Regions from separate parts of the Heyndrickxia sp. FSL K6-6286 genome, predicted to be linked through region 1. Evidence: a T-box and tRNA genes for the amino acid it is inferred to sense, from the RefSeq annotation. Region 1 holds a T-box; the other holds one or more tRNA genes.
What was found. The T-box of region 1 lies ahead of thrS (threonine--tRNA ligase). A T-box ahead of a tRNA ligase gene usually reads a tRNA of that ligase, here a tRNA-Thr.
Positions count from the first base shown of each region.

Region 1 (7,751 bases):
GGTGACACTCTTGAATTTGACGGAAAAATTATAAAAAAGAAGCTTCCTAAAGGAAAAGATGTCGATGAAGAATTTATTGTTGATGTTCCTGTTTACTATAAAGTCAATAATCCGTCCAAAATCAAAAAAAGTTAAAGGTTCATCTTTTGTTCCTTTAGCTTTTTTATTCGGTTATTTTCCTCTAATAATCATTAAACTAACTCATCCTAAATAAAATGAGTATAACTAGTACAAATGACTCCCAAAGGAGGGGATTATTCTTTGTGTTTTTGATCAAGCAGAAGAAAAAAATACAATTAACAGATGCTTTATTAAAAATAAAAAAAGAGTTAAACAAAACTCATAACAATTCACTAGTCCCTCTTCTCCCCAAAGAGGAGAGATTACTCCACGAAATAATACAGAATACCATCCTTCATAATAAAAATAATCTTACGAGAACAAAGGCATATCTTGATTTTTACCAACGTCACCCTGAAATCCATTGGGCTTTTTTAGGTCATATGGTATCAAGGAATGGTGGTTGGAACATGACCGATTTAAAAGGTGAATTACTGTCCAAATTAGTAAGTAAAAAAGAAGCGATCGCCTTCTTTACCTTTCTTGAGAGAGGGAATTGGCTTATATTCCAGGATGCTTATCCCCAATTTTTAGTGTACGAGGAAAGCATGAAGCGTGGCCAAAATTTATTTCATCTCCTTCCTCACCTACATATTTCATCATTTATGTTCACCATTTGGAATCATTTTTGGAAAGATCGAAATCCTTATCTATTAGCCATCGCTCTTATCATTAATGAACAAAATTATTTAGAAATTAGAATCATTAACAATCAAACATTTAAGAAGCAAGTCTTCGAAACATTTGAATTCAAAATACAAGAAATCCTTTCAATGAACCATATTATCTTTCCCTATCTAGAAAACAATCAAATAGTATTAGTTGGCCAAACATTAAATCATTTTGAAAGTTTGCATGAGCGAATACTATTAGGGAAGCGATTATACAATATCTTATTTGACCATCCAGAACGATTGAAGAAAACAGTGCACTGGGCAAAAACCCATTCTCATACTGGTTCCCGAAAAGACTACTGGCCTCATCTGTTTAATGATGTGAATGAAGGAGTACCAGGTGTTGAATGGAAAACAAGGTTAAAGTCTTGTCAGATCGAACCTAGCTGTCCTCGTTTTTATAGTCCAAGACTACCTTATGCTTGGAAAAATTCTATTCATGAAAAAGCAGAAATCAAAGATTGGTACACAAATTGGCAAGTTATCCAATACCTTGTAGACTCAAAAGAAAAAGTAGATGGAGAGATTAAGCATGATTACTGTAAAACCCTTGAAAAGCTTGAACGAGCAGGAATTGCAAAAAAAACGATCACATTCCTCAATTAGAAATTTGATCCCTACCTTGCTTTTCGCTTCGCTTATTGGCACCTATCTAGATCTATTTTTTACAGGAGTTGGTTTATATACCTTCCCTAAAAGGCCATTTCCTGAACTATTTTCGATTAATATTTTCTTTCCACTGCTCGGACTCCCTTGTTTAATTATTCTCTACATCTATATAATCCGTTACTTATCTAAATGGAGGAAAGCAGGCTTGATCATGCTATTAAGCCTGCTCATGGCTGTTTTTGAAAGATACTCTGAAACGCTTGGCTTTCTGGATCATACGAATTCATGGAAACATATTTATTCAGTTTTTGGCTATTCCCTTTATTTTACTGTTATTGATTATTTCTATCGCTGGTCAAACAAGTCCTATGAATGATTTTCTAGAGTATTTTTTTCTTTTATGATTTTATCCAAAGCGTCCATCACACTCATCTGACCAAGGTTTCCCTCTCCTCGTCTCCTTAAAGATACCGCTCCATTTTCAATTTCTTGATCACCAATTATGAGCATGAACGGTATCTTTTCTGTTTCTGCATCTCTTATTTTTAAGCCTATTTTTTCAATTCTTTCGTCGATTTCAATTCGTATTCCAACTTGTTGAAATTGCTGTTTAATGTGCTCGGCATACGGAAGGTGCTTATCAGAAATAGGCAAAATCTTCGCTTGTATAGGAGCTAACCATAAAGGGAAATCACCAGCATAATGTTCAATCAATATGGCCATAAAGCGCTCAAGCGATCCGTAAATAGCTCGGTGAATCATAATTGGAATATGATATTTATTATCCTCACCGATATATTGGCAATTAAATTTTTCTGGCATTTGAAAATCAAGTTGTACGGTACCGCATTGCCAGCTTCTACCTAATGAATCTAAAATATGATAATCAATCTTTGGCCCGTAAAACGCTCCATCTCCATGGTTTATTTGATAAGGAAGCTCTTTTTTCTGTAGTACTGATTCCAAAGCCGCCTCTGCTTTGTCCCATATTTCCTCTGAGCCCATATATTTCTCAGGTCGAGTGGAAAGTTCAATTTTATAGCTAAATCCAAATTCTGAATAAAATTCATCCACTAGTTCTAGTACCTTATCAATTTCAGATTCAATTTGATCCTCTCGTACAAAAATATGTGCATCATCCTGTGTAAACGAACGTACTCGTAGCAGACCATTTAAAGATCCAGAAAGTTCATGCCGATGAACTAATCCTAGTTCTCCGTATCGTATCGGGAGCTCACGATAGCTTCGACGTTTATTATTAAAAATGAGAACAGCACCCGGACAATTCATTGGCTTAATAGCATAATTTTGATCGTCCACTTTCGAAAAATACATGTTTTCATGATAATGGTCCCAATGACCTGATTTCTCCCATAACTCTTGTTTCATCATGATCGGTGTCTTAATTTCCTGATATCCAGCTAAATGATGCTTTTGTTTCCAAAAATACTCGAGTTCATTTCGTATGACCATTCCTTTTGGTAAGAAGAAAGGCATACCCGGCGCTTCTTCTGATGACATAAATAACTCTAATTGTTGACCTAATTTACGATGATTTCGTTTTTCTGCTTCCATTTCAATTGACATAGTAATTCCTCCTAAAATTGAATAAGCTGTTTGTGCTCTAACCATTAATTTTTATAAGAGTATAAATAAAAAAACGCACTCATCCCAAAGACAAGGGACGAGTGCGGTCGTGGTGCCACCCTAATTTCGCAAAGCATGCAGCTGCTTTACGCTCAAATAGATAACGGTTTTTTTCCGATTATGGATACTAAGCAAATCCTTTTCCCCATAATAGCTCAAAGGTGGTAAATTTTCCTTTTTCTTCAGGGCTCGCAGCCAATGACCCTGTTCTCTGCAAAGAAAAATTAGAAAAATTCATGTCCTTATCATCGCAATATATATATATATAATTTTTTTAAAAAACATACTCTTTAAAAATCAAATAAAAAACGCACCCATCCCAAAGACAAAGGGACGAGTGCGGTCGTGGTGCCACCCTAATTTCGCAAAGCAAAATCTACTTTACGCTCATAAAGATAACGGTTTTCCCGTTTATGGATACTAAGCAAGGCTTTTCCCCATAAAAGCTCAAAGGTGGTAAATCAAACATTTTTCTACAGGGCTTACAGCCAATGACCCTGTTCTCTGGAAGAAAATTAAGTATGATTCATGTCCTTATCAAAGCAATGTTATTTCTTACAAATTGTAATGAATTGTTTTTTTGAATTGTAAATGGATAATTTATAAAAGTCAAGAAATATTTTTTGATAAAGTTACTATTGATTATTTACAATGATAATTATTTTAAACACGACGGAAAATAAAGTCAATAACGAATATGAGGTGTAAAACCGTCTATTTTCCAATAAATGATCAGTATTTTAAATGTCTAACAATAATACTTTCATGCTTTAAATTTTTTATCTCAGGTATTTCACACCATTATTTGTTGATAATTTTCCTTAAATTTTAGACACTCATGTAATAATAACTTTCGATATTAAAGAATTTTAGTCAAAAGTGTATAGATGAAATGATAATAACTGCATTGAAATCGATTCATTACAAAATTGGGTTATTAGTAGACCTACCAATCTGTATCCAAATCACGCTCTGAAAATAATAAAAATTTTAGTAAATATTTTATTACACACTTTATATTAGTTAAGCTTATTTAATAAACGTAATAAATGGAACTACAATATTTAATTCAACTCAAGACTGACCTTAAGTTGGTAAACTCTTGTTGTCCAGTACCCCTATATATATCGTTAAATTTCCCCCTAAAAAGCAACAATGTTTGAGAAAAGATCCTATAATAATATTGAGGTTATATTTTATTAGGAATTAATCCATTTCCCAATTATGCAAATTAAACATATTCTTAGGATTTTTAAACTGATTATTGGCGATTAACTAATTTTCATTTCGTATTTTTTGTGTAAGTATATGTAGTTATTGACAATGAAACAAGTATTAAAAAATAAAACAATACCACATTCAAATTTCCATTTATTATCAGTTATTGCCTTAATAAGAATGGTAAAAATAAGTTCAAGACACTTATTCTTATTTGGAGCTGGTAAAATTGGCTAAATATACGTTAACTTTCAGTTTCTTTTTCCTCATGCTTATTTACTCACCGTCTATATCAGCTTCTACTATTCATTCGAACCAACAACCGATTAATTTTCAAATTGAATTGCTTCATTGGAAAGATGTAAACCAAATTATTCCAAAGAATTCCGTGTTTACAGTTATTGATGTTGAAACAGGAAAAAGCTTTGACGTACAAAGACGGGCAGGGTCACATCATGCAGATGTTCAGCCTCTCACGCGAAAAGATACAAAAGTGATGAAAGAGATATATCATGGTCATTGGAGCTGGCGAAGAAGAGCCATATTAATCTTAGCTGAAAACAGACTACTTGCAGCTTCTATGCACGGCATGCCTCATGGTGCAGGTGCATTAGCAAATGGTTTCCCTGGACATTTTTGTATACATTTTGCCGGAAGTACTACACATCGAACAGAAAGAACGGATTTATCCCATCAGCTTATGATCATGAAAGCAGCAGGAAAAATTGATGACTATTTAGCAGGAGCAAACCCTTTTCAAGTTGCAGATGCCCTACTCGTATTTATTAAAAATGGGGATAAAGGGTTAATCCATAAAGTGGCATTGACTGAAAAGAAGAATTTAAATAAGCAGATTAATAAAATAGATAAAATTGAAACTCTTCGTTGGAATAGAAAAGATAGTATAGAAGATGGCGCCAATGATTTAACCATCACTGTACCAGTTGAACTCCAATTGTACATTAAAGAGAGCGGAAGAGTAAACACGAAGATCTCCTTTCAATTGGTTAGAACTTCGCCATTATCACCTTGGAAAATAAATATTGATGATTTAATTTCTATTATCAACGAAACACAGAAAGAAGAAAAGAAAAAATGATAGCAAGCAAATCGCCTGCTATCATTTTTTTACTCAATATGTTGCTTGCAATATTCATTAACCAATTCTTCTTCTTCATCTTCTAATGCAAAATCAAGGACTTCATTTGTTGCTCTTTCAATAAATTGATACAGAGCAATTCTTGATTCATGATCTTCTACAGCATAAATGACCTTTAATAAAACTCCATTTTCAGAGTACAGCTCATCATCTTCAGGTACTTCAATATTGAGAAAGAACTCATAACGATCCCCAACGATAATACCTGTAGGATCGTTTAATTTTTCAACGTTATGACCAGTAATTTCCATCAACAACTTCTTCCTTTCAAAACTAACCTAAAATTACATACTTCTTGTATTATACACTCTATTTTTAAGAGCTCAAGAATTCATTTTAAAGCATGCATCATTTTTTCAACTTCATCCCATGAAACGGAAAATCCTTGACCTTTTGAACAAAAGATAGAAGATGAACTATATTCAGGATCAGCATTTTTATTATATCCAATTTTTTCAATAACCTCTGCTTCATTATGACATTGCTCATAACCACCGAACACCAATGAAATAGAGCCTTTTCCTTGTGTAAAAGATGCTAGGATTGTGCTATAATCCATAAATGTAGCTACCGGTGCTCTCCCCATTATCACTGCTTTGTTTCCATTCATTTCTGGTGGTTGGAATTGTCCATAGGCCGCTTGAATATCTGATAAGACCCGTCCCATTTGTTCTATATCTACTTTAATTTTAAAATGATAAACTGGCTCTAATAAAATATTCTTAGCTTTTTCAAGACCTTGTCTAAGGGCACGGAGTGTGGCTTCTCGGAAATCACCGCCACTAGTATGTTTATTATGGGCTCTTCCTGTAAGTAAAGTAATTTTTACATCTGTTAAAGCTGTTCCTGTTAGTATGCCGCGATGCTCCTTTTCTAATAAATAATGCTTCACTAAATTTTGATAGCTAACCATTAAGTCATCTGGATGACAATCGTTATCAAAAATAATGCCACTTCCCCTATGTCCCGGTTCCAATAATAAGTGTACTTCTGCATAATGTTTTAGCGGTTCAAAATGACCGTATCCGTTCACGATCGTCTGAATCGTTTCTTTATATAAAATTTCCGGCTTGCCGAAGCTAACCGAAAGATTAAAACTATCCTTTACAATTTGCTCGAGTACTTCAAGCTGAATTTTCCCCATAACATGAAGGTGGATCTCCTGTAAACCTTCATCCCAGGTTACTTTTAACGATGGATCCTCATCATTTAACATTCGAAAATATGATAGTACTTCCTTATGATTTAAGGAGGAGTCATAGATGACCTTAGATTTTAATGTCGCTACGGTTTCATAAGTAGCCTTTGCTTGTATCGCTCCAAGTCCATCACCTACAGCCGCATTCGTTAATCCTGTTACTGCAAATAAATCACCTGCATTCATTTGATCAACGATTTCATAATTTGCACCATTATATAGCCTTATTTGTGTAATCTTCTCCCGTAATTTCTCCTCTTGATCCCCATATTCCAGCACATCACGTACATGAAGGGAACCACTTAATGATTTAATAAAAGTAACCCGAGCACCCGTGCTATCATGACGGATTTTATAAACTCTTCCTGAAAACGAATCGGTGGAGTTATAATCGGAAAAAGTTAATTCGTCCAGTTTTTCCAAAAATGAAAGGATTCCAATATCCTGCAGGGCAGAACCAGAAGCTATAGGATAGATGTTGTTATCTTTAATCATCCGTTTCATTTCCTGCTGCCAACGACCCTCGTCATATTCTCCATCTATATACAGATTCAATAATGTTTCATCTCTTTCTGCAATAAACTCGATTAACTCTTCACTCATGGCACCTTTGTTATATGTCTCCGTTATGTCAATACCATGCTCTGTTAGCTGATTTCGAATTTCTTTTTTTACTTTATTAACATCTGCACCAACTCGATCAGTTTTATTAATAAAGAAAAATGTAGGGATTTGATGCTTCCTTAATAATTGCCAAACGGTTTCCGTATGTCCTTCTACACCTTCCACTGCGCTTAAAATAATGATGGCGTAATCCATTACTTGAATGGATCGCTCCATTTCTGGAGAAAAATCTACGTGTCCTGGAGTATCGATCAGATAATAGGTGGAATCCTTATATTCCATAATTGCTTGATCAGCAAATACAGTAATTCCTCTCGCTTTTTCAATTGCATGATTATCTAAAAATGCATCTTGATGATCGACTCTTCCTCTATGATGGATACTTTTCGTATGAAATAAAAGTTGTTCAGCAAAAGTTGTTTTACCTGCATCGACATGGGCTAATATTCCGATCGTTATTTGTTGCATAATTCGCCTCTTTGTTTAATTTAAAATTTTCTAG
Region 1 is NZ_CP152029.1:2,466,540-2,474,290, reverse strand. Features, by position in the region: gene MHI39_RS12495 (hypothetical protein) at 1-135, shown strand, start outside; gene MHI39_RS12490 (DUF2515 family protein) at 264-1,400, shown strand; gene MHI39_RS12485 (CBO0543 family protein) at 1,312-1,779, shown strand; gene thrS (threonine--tRNA ligase) at 1,770-2,990, opposite strand; T-box leader at 3,081-3,308, opposite strand; T-box leader at 3,377-3,600, opposite strand; gene MHI39_RS12475 (hypothetical protein) at 4,498-5,367, shown strand; gene MHI39_RS12470 (DUF6509 family protein) at 5,397-5,678, opposite strand; gene MHI39_RS12465 (translation factor GTPase family protein) at 5,759-7,717, opposite strand.

Region 2 (7,751 bases), 2.4 Mb from region 1:
GCAACGATCTGGGCACTGTCTCAACGAGAGACTCGGTGAAATTATAGTACCTGTGAAGATGCAGGTTACCCGCGACAGGACGGAAAGACCCCGTGGAGCTTTACTGCAGCTTGATATTGAATTTTGGTACAGCTTGTACAGGATAGGTAGGAGCCTTTGAAGCCGGAGCGCCAGCTTCGGTGGAGGCATCGGTGGGATACTACCCTGGCTGTATTGAAATTCTAACCCGCACCCCTGAATCGGGGTGGGAGACAGTGTCAGGCAGGCAGTTTGACTGGGGCGGTCGCCTCCTAAAAGGTAACGGAGGCGCCCAAAGGTTCCCTCAGAATGGTTGGAAATCATTCGCAGAGTGTAAAGGCACAAGGGAGCTTGACTGCGAGACCTACAAGTCGAGCAGGGACGAAAGTCGGGCTTAGTGATCCGGTGGTTCCGCATGGAAGGGCCATCGCTCAACGGATAAAAGCTACCCCGGGGATAACAGGCTTATCTCCCCCAAGAGTCCACATCGACGGGGAGGTTTGGCACCTCGATGTCGGCTCATCGCATCCTGGGGCTGTAGTCGGTCCCAAGGGTTGGGCTGTTCGCCCATTAAAGCGGTACGCGAGCTGGGTTCAGAACGTCGTGAGACAGTTCGGTCCCTATCCGTCGTGGGCGTAGGAAATTTGAGAGGAGCTGTCCTTAGTACGAGAGGACCGGGATGGACGCACCGCTGGTGTACCAGTTGTCTTGCCAAAGGCATCGCTGGGTAGCTATGTGCGGAAGGGATAAGTGCTGAAAGCATCTAAGCATGAAGCCCCCCTCAAGATGAGATTTCCCTTAGTTTATCTAAATAAGATCCCTGAAAGATGATCAGGTTGATAGGTTCGAGGTGGAAGTGTGGCGACACATGGAGCTGACGAATACTAATAGATCGAAGACTTAACCAAATAGATTTAAGGTTATGAACCGTTACTTCTTGATATATCTAGTTTTGAGGGAATAAGCCCTTAACAAAATATAGTCTGGTAATTATGGCAAGAAGGTCACACCCGTTCCCATCCCGAACACGGAAGTTAAGCTTCTTAGCGCCGATGGTAGTTGGGGGCTCTCCCCCTGCAAGAGTAGGACGTTGCCAGGCGATTATGGAGGATTAGCTCAGCTGGGAGAGCACCTGCCTTACAAGCAGGGGGTCGGCGGTTCGATCCCGTCATCCTCCACCATATATAATGCCGGCCTAGCTCAATTGGTAGAGCACGACCGAATAAACTACTTTGAAATACATCAGCGTACAGCTTGAGCTGCTGCTTGAATAAGCAAACTGAAAGCTGGACGACTATTATAACTAATCTCTGCTTGGGGATTATAATATACTAATGCCGGCCTAGCTCAATTGGTAGAGCAACTGACTTGTAATCAGTAGGTTGGGGGTTCAAGTCCTCTGGCCGGCACCACTTAGGTCATTACGAGCCATTAGCTCAGTTGGTAGAGCATCTGACTTTTAATCAGAGGGTCGAAGGTTCGAGTCCTTCATGGCTCACCATTGTTTTTTGTAACGAAAAACATTTTTCATAACGCGGGTGTGGCGGAATTGGCAGACGCACCAGACTTAGGATCTGGCGCCGCAAGGCGTGGGGGTTCGACTCCCTTCACCCGCATTATAAAATAAAGTCGCGGAAGTAGTTCAGTGGTAGAACACCACCTTGCCAAGGTGGGGGTCGCGGGTTCGAATCCCGTCTTCCGCTCCAAACAACCCTTGCCGGGGTGGCGGAACTGGCAGACGCACAGGACTTAAAATCCTGCGGTAGGTGACTACCGTACCGGTTCGATTCCGGTCCTCGGCACTTAGAATTTTTGCGTAGCAAAAGATTCTTCCATAATAGTTATAGTAAAATACAAGTATGCGCCCGTAGCTCAATTGGATAGAGCGTTTGACTACGGATCAAAAGGTTAGGGGTTCGACTCCTCTCGGGCGCGCCATGAACGGGAAGTAGCTCAGCTTGGTAGAGCACATGGTTTGGGACCATGGGGTCGCAGGTTCGAATCCTGTCTTCCCGACCATTATATAATTGGGGCCTTAGCTCAGCTGGGAGAGCGCCTGCTTTGCACGCAGGAGGTCAGCGGTTCGATCCCGCTAGGCTCCACCAAAAAAAGTGTTGACAACTTATTTAAAATGAGATATACTATAAAAGTTGTCGCTAAATGACGAAAGAAATTGATCTTTGAAAACTGAACAAAACGAAACGTCAATAAATTACTTTTATTTTATAAGAGCTATATCAAACATCTTTTTGGAGAGTTTGATCCTGGCTCAGGACGAACGCTGGCGGCGTGCCTAATACATGCAAGTCGAGCGAATCTGATGGGAGCTTGCTCCCTGATGATTAGCGGCGGACGGGTGAGTAACACGTGGGTAACCTGCCTGTAAGACTGGGATAACTCCGGGAAACCGGGGCTAATACCGGATAACTTTTTTCTTCGCATGAAGAAGAATTGAAAGATGGCTTTTCGCTATCACTTACAGATGGACCCGCGGCGCATTAGCTAGTTGGTGAGGTAACGGCTCACCAAGGCGACGATGCGTAGCCGACTTGAGAGGGTGATCGGCCACACTGGGACTGAGACACGGCCCAGACTCCTACGGGAGGCAGCAGTAGGGAATCTTCCGCAATGGACGAAAGTCTGACGGAGCAACGCCGCGTGAGTGATGAAGGTTTTCGGATCGTAAAACTCTGTTGTTAGGGAAGAACAAGTATCGTTCGAATAGGGCGGTACCTTGACGGTACCTAACCAGAAAGCCACGGCTAACTACGTGCCAGCAGCCGCGGTAATACGTAGGTGGCAAGCGTTGTCCGGAATTATTGGGCGTAAAGCGCGCGCAGGCGGTTTCTTAAGTCTGATGTGAAATCTTGCGGCTCAACCGCAAGCGGCCATTGGAAACTGGGAGACTTGAGTGCAGAAGAGGAGAGTGGAATTCCACGTGTAGCGGTGAAATGCGTAGAGATGTGGAGGAACACCAGTGGCGAAGGCGACTCTCTGGTCTGTAACTGACGCTGAGGCGCGAAAGCGTGGGGAGCGAACAGGATTAGATACCCTGGTAGTCCACGCCGTAAACGATGAGTGCTAAGTGTTAGAGGGTTTCCGCCCTTTAGTGCTGCAGCTAACGCATTAAGCACTCCGCCTGGGGAGTACGGCCGCAAGGCTGAAACTCAAAGGAATTGACGGGGGCCCGCACAAGCGGTGGAGCATGTGGTTTAATTCGAAGCAACGCGAAGAACCTTACCAGGTCTTGACATCCTCTTGACCTCTCTAGAGATAGGGATTTCCCTTCGGGGACAAGAGTGACAGGTGGTGCATGGTTGTCGTCAGCTCGTGTCGTGAGATGTTGGGTTAAGTCCCGCAACGAGCGCAACCCTTGACCTTAGTTGCCAGCATTCAGTTGGGCACTCTAAGGTGACTGCCGGTGACAAACCGGAGGAAGGTGGGGATGACGTCAAATCATCATGCCCCTTATGACCTGGGCTACACACGTGCTACAATGGATGGTACAAAGGGCTGCAAGACCGCGAGGTTTAGCCAATCCCATAAAACCATTCTCAGTTCGGATTGTAGGCTGCAACTCGCCTACATGAAGCCGGAATCGCTAGTAATCGCGGATCAGCATGCCGCGGTGAATACGTTCCCGGGCCTTGTACACACCGCCCGTCACACCACGAGAGTTTGTAACACCCGAAGTCGGTGAGGTAACCTTTTGGAGCCAGCCGCCGAAGGTGGGACAGATGATTGGGGTGAAGTCGTAACAAGGTAGCCGTATCGGAAGGTGCGGCTGGATCACCTCCTTTCTAAGGAATATGGAAAACCACTTACGTGGTTCAGACGTCTTCTGTTTTGTTCAGTTTTGAAAGGTTAATCCTTTCAGTTTAATAGAGGTGAATTAGAAGCGAGAAGGTCGAGGAAGCAAGCGAATGAGCACCGGAACGTATTAAACATACGTGAGGATGTGAGTGAGTGCGCTGACGAAGAGATTCGAAGCTTATCATTCGCCGGATTGTTCTTTGAAAACTAGATATGTAAGAAGTAACCAAGTAATAACCGAGAATCGCCACTTTATGGATGAATCCATTAAGTAGTTTTAAATAACCTTTTAGGTTAAGTTAGTAAGGGCGCACGGTGAATGCCTTGGCACTAGGAGCCGATGAAGGACGGGACTAACACCGATATGCTTCGGGGAGCTGTAAGCGAGCTTTGATCCGGAGATTTCCGAATGGGGGAACCCACTGCCCGTAATGGGGTAGTATCCTTACTTGAATACATAGAGTAAGGAAGGCAGACCCGGGGAACTGAAACATCTAAGTACCCGGAGGAAGAGAAAGCAATTGCGATTTCCTGAGTAGCGGCGAGCGAAACGGAAGAAGCCCAAACCAAGAGGCTTGCCTCTTGGGGTTGTAGGACACTCTATACGGAGTTACAAAGGAACGGAGTAAATGAAGAGGTCTGGAAAGGCCCGTCAAAGAAGGTAACAACCCTGTAGTTGAAACTTCGTTCCCTCCAGAGTGGATCCTGAGTACGGCGGGACACGTGAAATCCCGTCGGAAGCAGGGAGGACCATCTCCCAAGGCTAAATACTCCCTAGTGACCGATAGTGAACCAGTACCGTGAGGGAAAGGTGAAAAGCACCCCGGGAGGGGAGTGAAAGAGAACCTGAAACCGTGTGCCTACAAGTAGTTAGAGCTCTATGCTTTATGCAGAGTGATAGCGTGCCTTTTGTAGAATGAACCGGCGAGTTACGATTTCATGCAAGGTTAAGCTGAAGAGGCGGAGCCGCAGCGAAAGCGAGTCTGAATAGGGCGATAGAGTATGAGGTCGTAGACCCGAAACCAGGTGATCTACCCATGTCCAGGGTGAAGGTAAGGTAACACTTACTGGAGGCCCGAACCCACGCACGTTGAAAAGTGCGGGGATGAGGTGTGGGTAGCGGAGAAATTCCAATCGAACTTGGAGATAGCTGGTTCTCTCCGAAATAGCTTTAGGGCTAGCCTTAAGGTAAGAGTCTTGGAGGTAGAGCACTGTTTGGACTAGGGGCCCTCATCGGGTTACCGAATTCAGACAAACTCCGAATGCCAATGACTTATCCTTAGGAGTCAGACTGCGAGTGATAAGATCCGTAGTCAAGAGGGAAACAGCCCAGACCACCAGCTAAGGTCCCAAAGTATACGTTAAGTGGAAAAGGATGTGGAGTTGCTTAGACAACCAGGATGTTGGCTTAGAAGCAGCCACCATTTAAAGAGTGCGTAATAGCTCACTGGTCGAGTGACTCTGCGCCGAAAATGTACCGGGGCTAAACGTATCACCGAAGCTGTGGATGGACATCTATGCATCTTTTCCTTCGGAAAAATGCTGGATGTCCGTGGTAGGAGAGCGTTCTAAGGGCTGCGAAGCTAGACCGTAAGGACTGGTGGAGCGCTTAGAAGTGAGAATGCCGGTATGAGTAGCGAAAGAAGGGTGAGAATCCCTTCCACCGAATGCCTAAGGTTTCCTGAGGAAGGCTCGTCCGCTCAGGGTTAGTCGGGACCTAAGCCGAGGCCGAAAGGCGTAGGCGATGGACAACAGGTTGATATTCCTGTACCACCTCTTCACCGTTTGAACGATGGGGGGACGCAGGAGGATAGGGTAAGCGCACTGCTGGAATAGTGCGTCCAAGCAGTTAGAGGGGTGACGAGGCAAATCCCGTCACCATATACCTTGAGCTGTGATGGCGAGGGAAATTTAGTACCGAAGTTCCTGATTCCACACTGCCTAGAAAATCCTCTAGTGAGGTGAAAGGTGCCCGTACCGCAAACCGACACAGGTAGGCGAGGAGAGAATCCTAAGGTGAGCGAGAGAACTCTCGTTAAGGAACTCGGCAAAATGACCCCGTAACTTCGGGAGAAGGGGTGCTCTGTTAGGGTGCAAGCCCGAGAGAGCCGCAGTGAATAGGCCCAGGCGACTGTTTAGCAAAAACACAGGTCTCTGCGAAGCCGTAAGGCGAAGTATAGGGGCTGACGCCTGCCCGGTGCTGGAAGGTTAAGAGGAGAGGTTAGTCGCAAGACGAAGCTTTGAATTGAAGCCCCAGTAAACGGCGGCCGTAACTATAACGGTCCTAAGGTAGCGAAATTCCTTGTCAGGTAAGTTCTGACCCGCACGAAAGGCGCAACGATCTGGGCACTGTCTCAACGAGAGACTCGGTGAAATTATAGTACCTGTGAAGATGCAGGTTACCCGCGACAGGACGGAAAGACCCCGTGGAGCTTTACTGCAGCTTGATATTGAATTTTGGTACAGCTTGTACAGGATAGGTAGGAGCCTTTGAAGCCGGAGCGCCAGCTTCGGTGGAGGCATCGGTGGGATACTACCCTGGCTGTATTGAAATTCTAACCCGCACCCCTGAATCGGGGTGGGAGACAGTGTCAGGCAGGCAGTTTGACTGGGGCGGTCGCCTCCTAAAAGGTAACGGAGGCGCCCAAAGGTTCCCTCAGAATGGTTGGAAATCATTCGCAGAGTGTAAAGGCACAAGGGAGCTTGACTGCGAGACCTACAAGTCGAGCAGGGACGAAAGTCGGGCTTAGTGATCCGGTGGTTCCGCATGGAAGGGCCATCGCTCAACGGATAAAAGCTACCCCGGGGATAACAGGCTTATCTCCCCCAAGAGTCCACATCGACGGGGAGGTTTGGCACCTCGATGTCGGCTCATCGCATCCTGGGGCTGTAGTCGGTCCCAAGGGTTGGGCTGTTCGCCCATTAAAGCGGTACGCGAGCTGGGTTCAGAACGTCGTGAGACAGTTCGGTCCCTATCCGTCGTGGGCGTAGGAAATTTGAGAGGAGCTGTCCTTAGTACGAGAGGACCGGGATGGACGCACCGCTGGTGTACCAGTTGTCTTGCCAAAGGCATCGCTGGGTAGCTATGTGCGGAAGGGATAAGTGCTGAAAGCATCTAAGCATGAAGCCCCCCTCAAGATGAGATTTCCCTTAGTTTATCTAAATAAGATCCCTGAAAGATGATCAGGTTGATAGGTTCGAGGTGGAAGTGTGGCGACACATGGAGCTGACGAATACTAATAGATCGAAGACTTAACCAAATAGATTTAAGGTTATGAACCGTTACTTCTTGATATATCTAGTTTTGAGGGAATAAGCCCTTAACAAAATATAGTCTGGTAATTATGGCAAGAAGGTCACACCCGTTCCCATCCCGAACACGGAAGTTAAGCTTCTTAGCGCCGATGGTAGTTGGGGGCTCTCCCCCTGCAAGAGTAGGACGTTGCCAGGCGATTTGAAACCACAGAATAATTTATTCTGTGGTTTTTTTATGTCATTTTTTAATAAAGCGAATAAAAAATATGGTTTTATTTCCTGCACATGTGGTAAAACTAATGAATATAATCATGTTGCGAATATATAAAGATTAGATAAAAATTGACTAGTATTTTTGGTAAACCTAGTAAAAACGAGTATACATTGACTGGTGCCCGCCTGTTCATTTATGTTAGACAGGGTGGAAATTTCAGTTATCACCACTGACTAAGTTGCTTGCGCTTTTCTGATACCTTCATGTATAATTAAAGTCAAATATAGTCAAAGTCAAGTCGTAGAAGGAGGTGGACTTGATGAAAAATATATCGGATATTATTGAAAGTTATCTTAAACAGGTTTTGGAAATGAATGGTAGTGAAATTGTGGAAATAAAAAGAAGTGAAATTGCCGATAAATTTCAATGTGTACCTTCCCAGATTAACTAC
Region 2 is NZ_CP152029.1:91,625-99,375, forward strand. Features, by position in the region: rRNA gene MHI39_RS00450 (23S ribosomal RNA) at 1-926, shown strand, start outside; rRNA gene rrf (5S ribosomal RNA) at 1,001-1,117, shown strand; tRNA gene MHI39_RS00460 (tRNA-Val) at 1,124-1,199, shown strand; tRNA gene MHI39_RS00465 (tRNA-Thr) at 1,355-1,430, shown strand; tRNA gene MHI39_RS00470 (tRNA-Lys) at 1,444-1,519, shown strand; tRNA gene MHI39_RS00475 (tRNA-Leu) at 1,553-1,634, shown strand; tRNA gene MHI39_RS00480 (tRNA-Gly) at 1,650-1,724, shown strand; tRNA gene MHI39_RS00485 (tRNA-Leu) at 1,735-1,820, shown strand; tRNA gene MHI39_RS00490 (tRNA-Arg) at 1,880-1,956, shown strand; tRNA gene MHI39_RS00495 (tRNA-Pro) at 1,961-2,037, shown strand; tRNA gene MHI39_RS00500 (tRNA-Ala) at 2,048-2,123, shown strand; rRNA gene MHI39_RS00505 (16S ribosomal RNA) at 2,265-3,818, shown strand; rRNA gene MHI39_RS00510 (23S ribosomal RNA) at 4,124-7,091, shown strand; rRNA gene rrf (5S ribosomal RNA) at 7,166-7,282, shown strand; gene MHI39_RS00520 (CtsR family transcriptional regulator) at 7,620-7,751, shown strand, end outside.
Region 2: it encodes a tRNA-Thr, which carries the amino acid that the T-box ahead of thrS (threonine--tRNA ligase) is inferred to sense. The anticodon was not compared.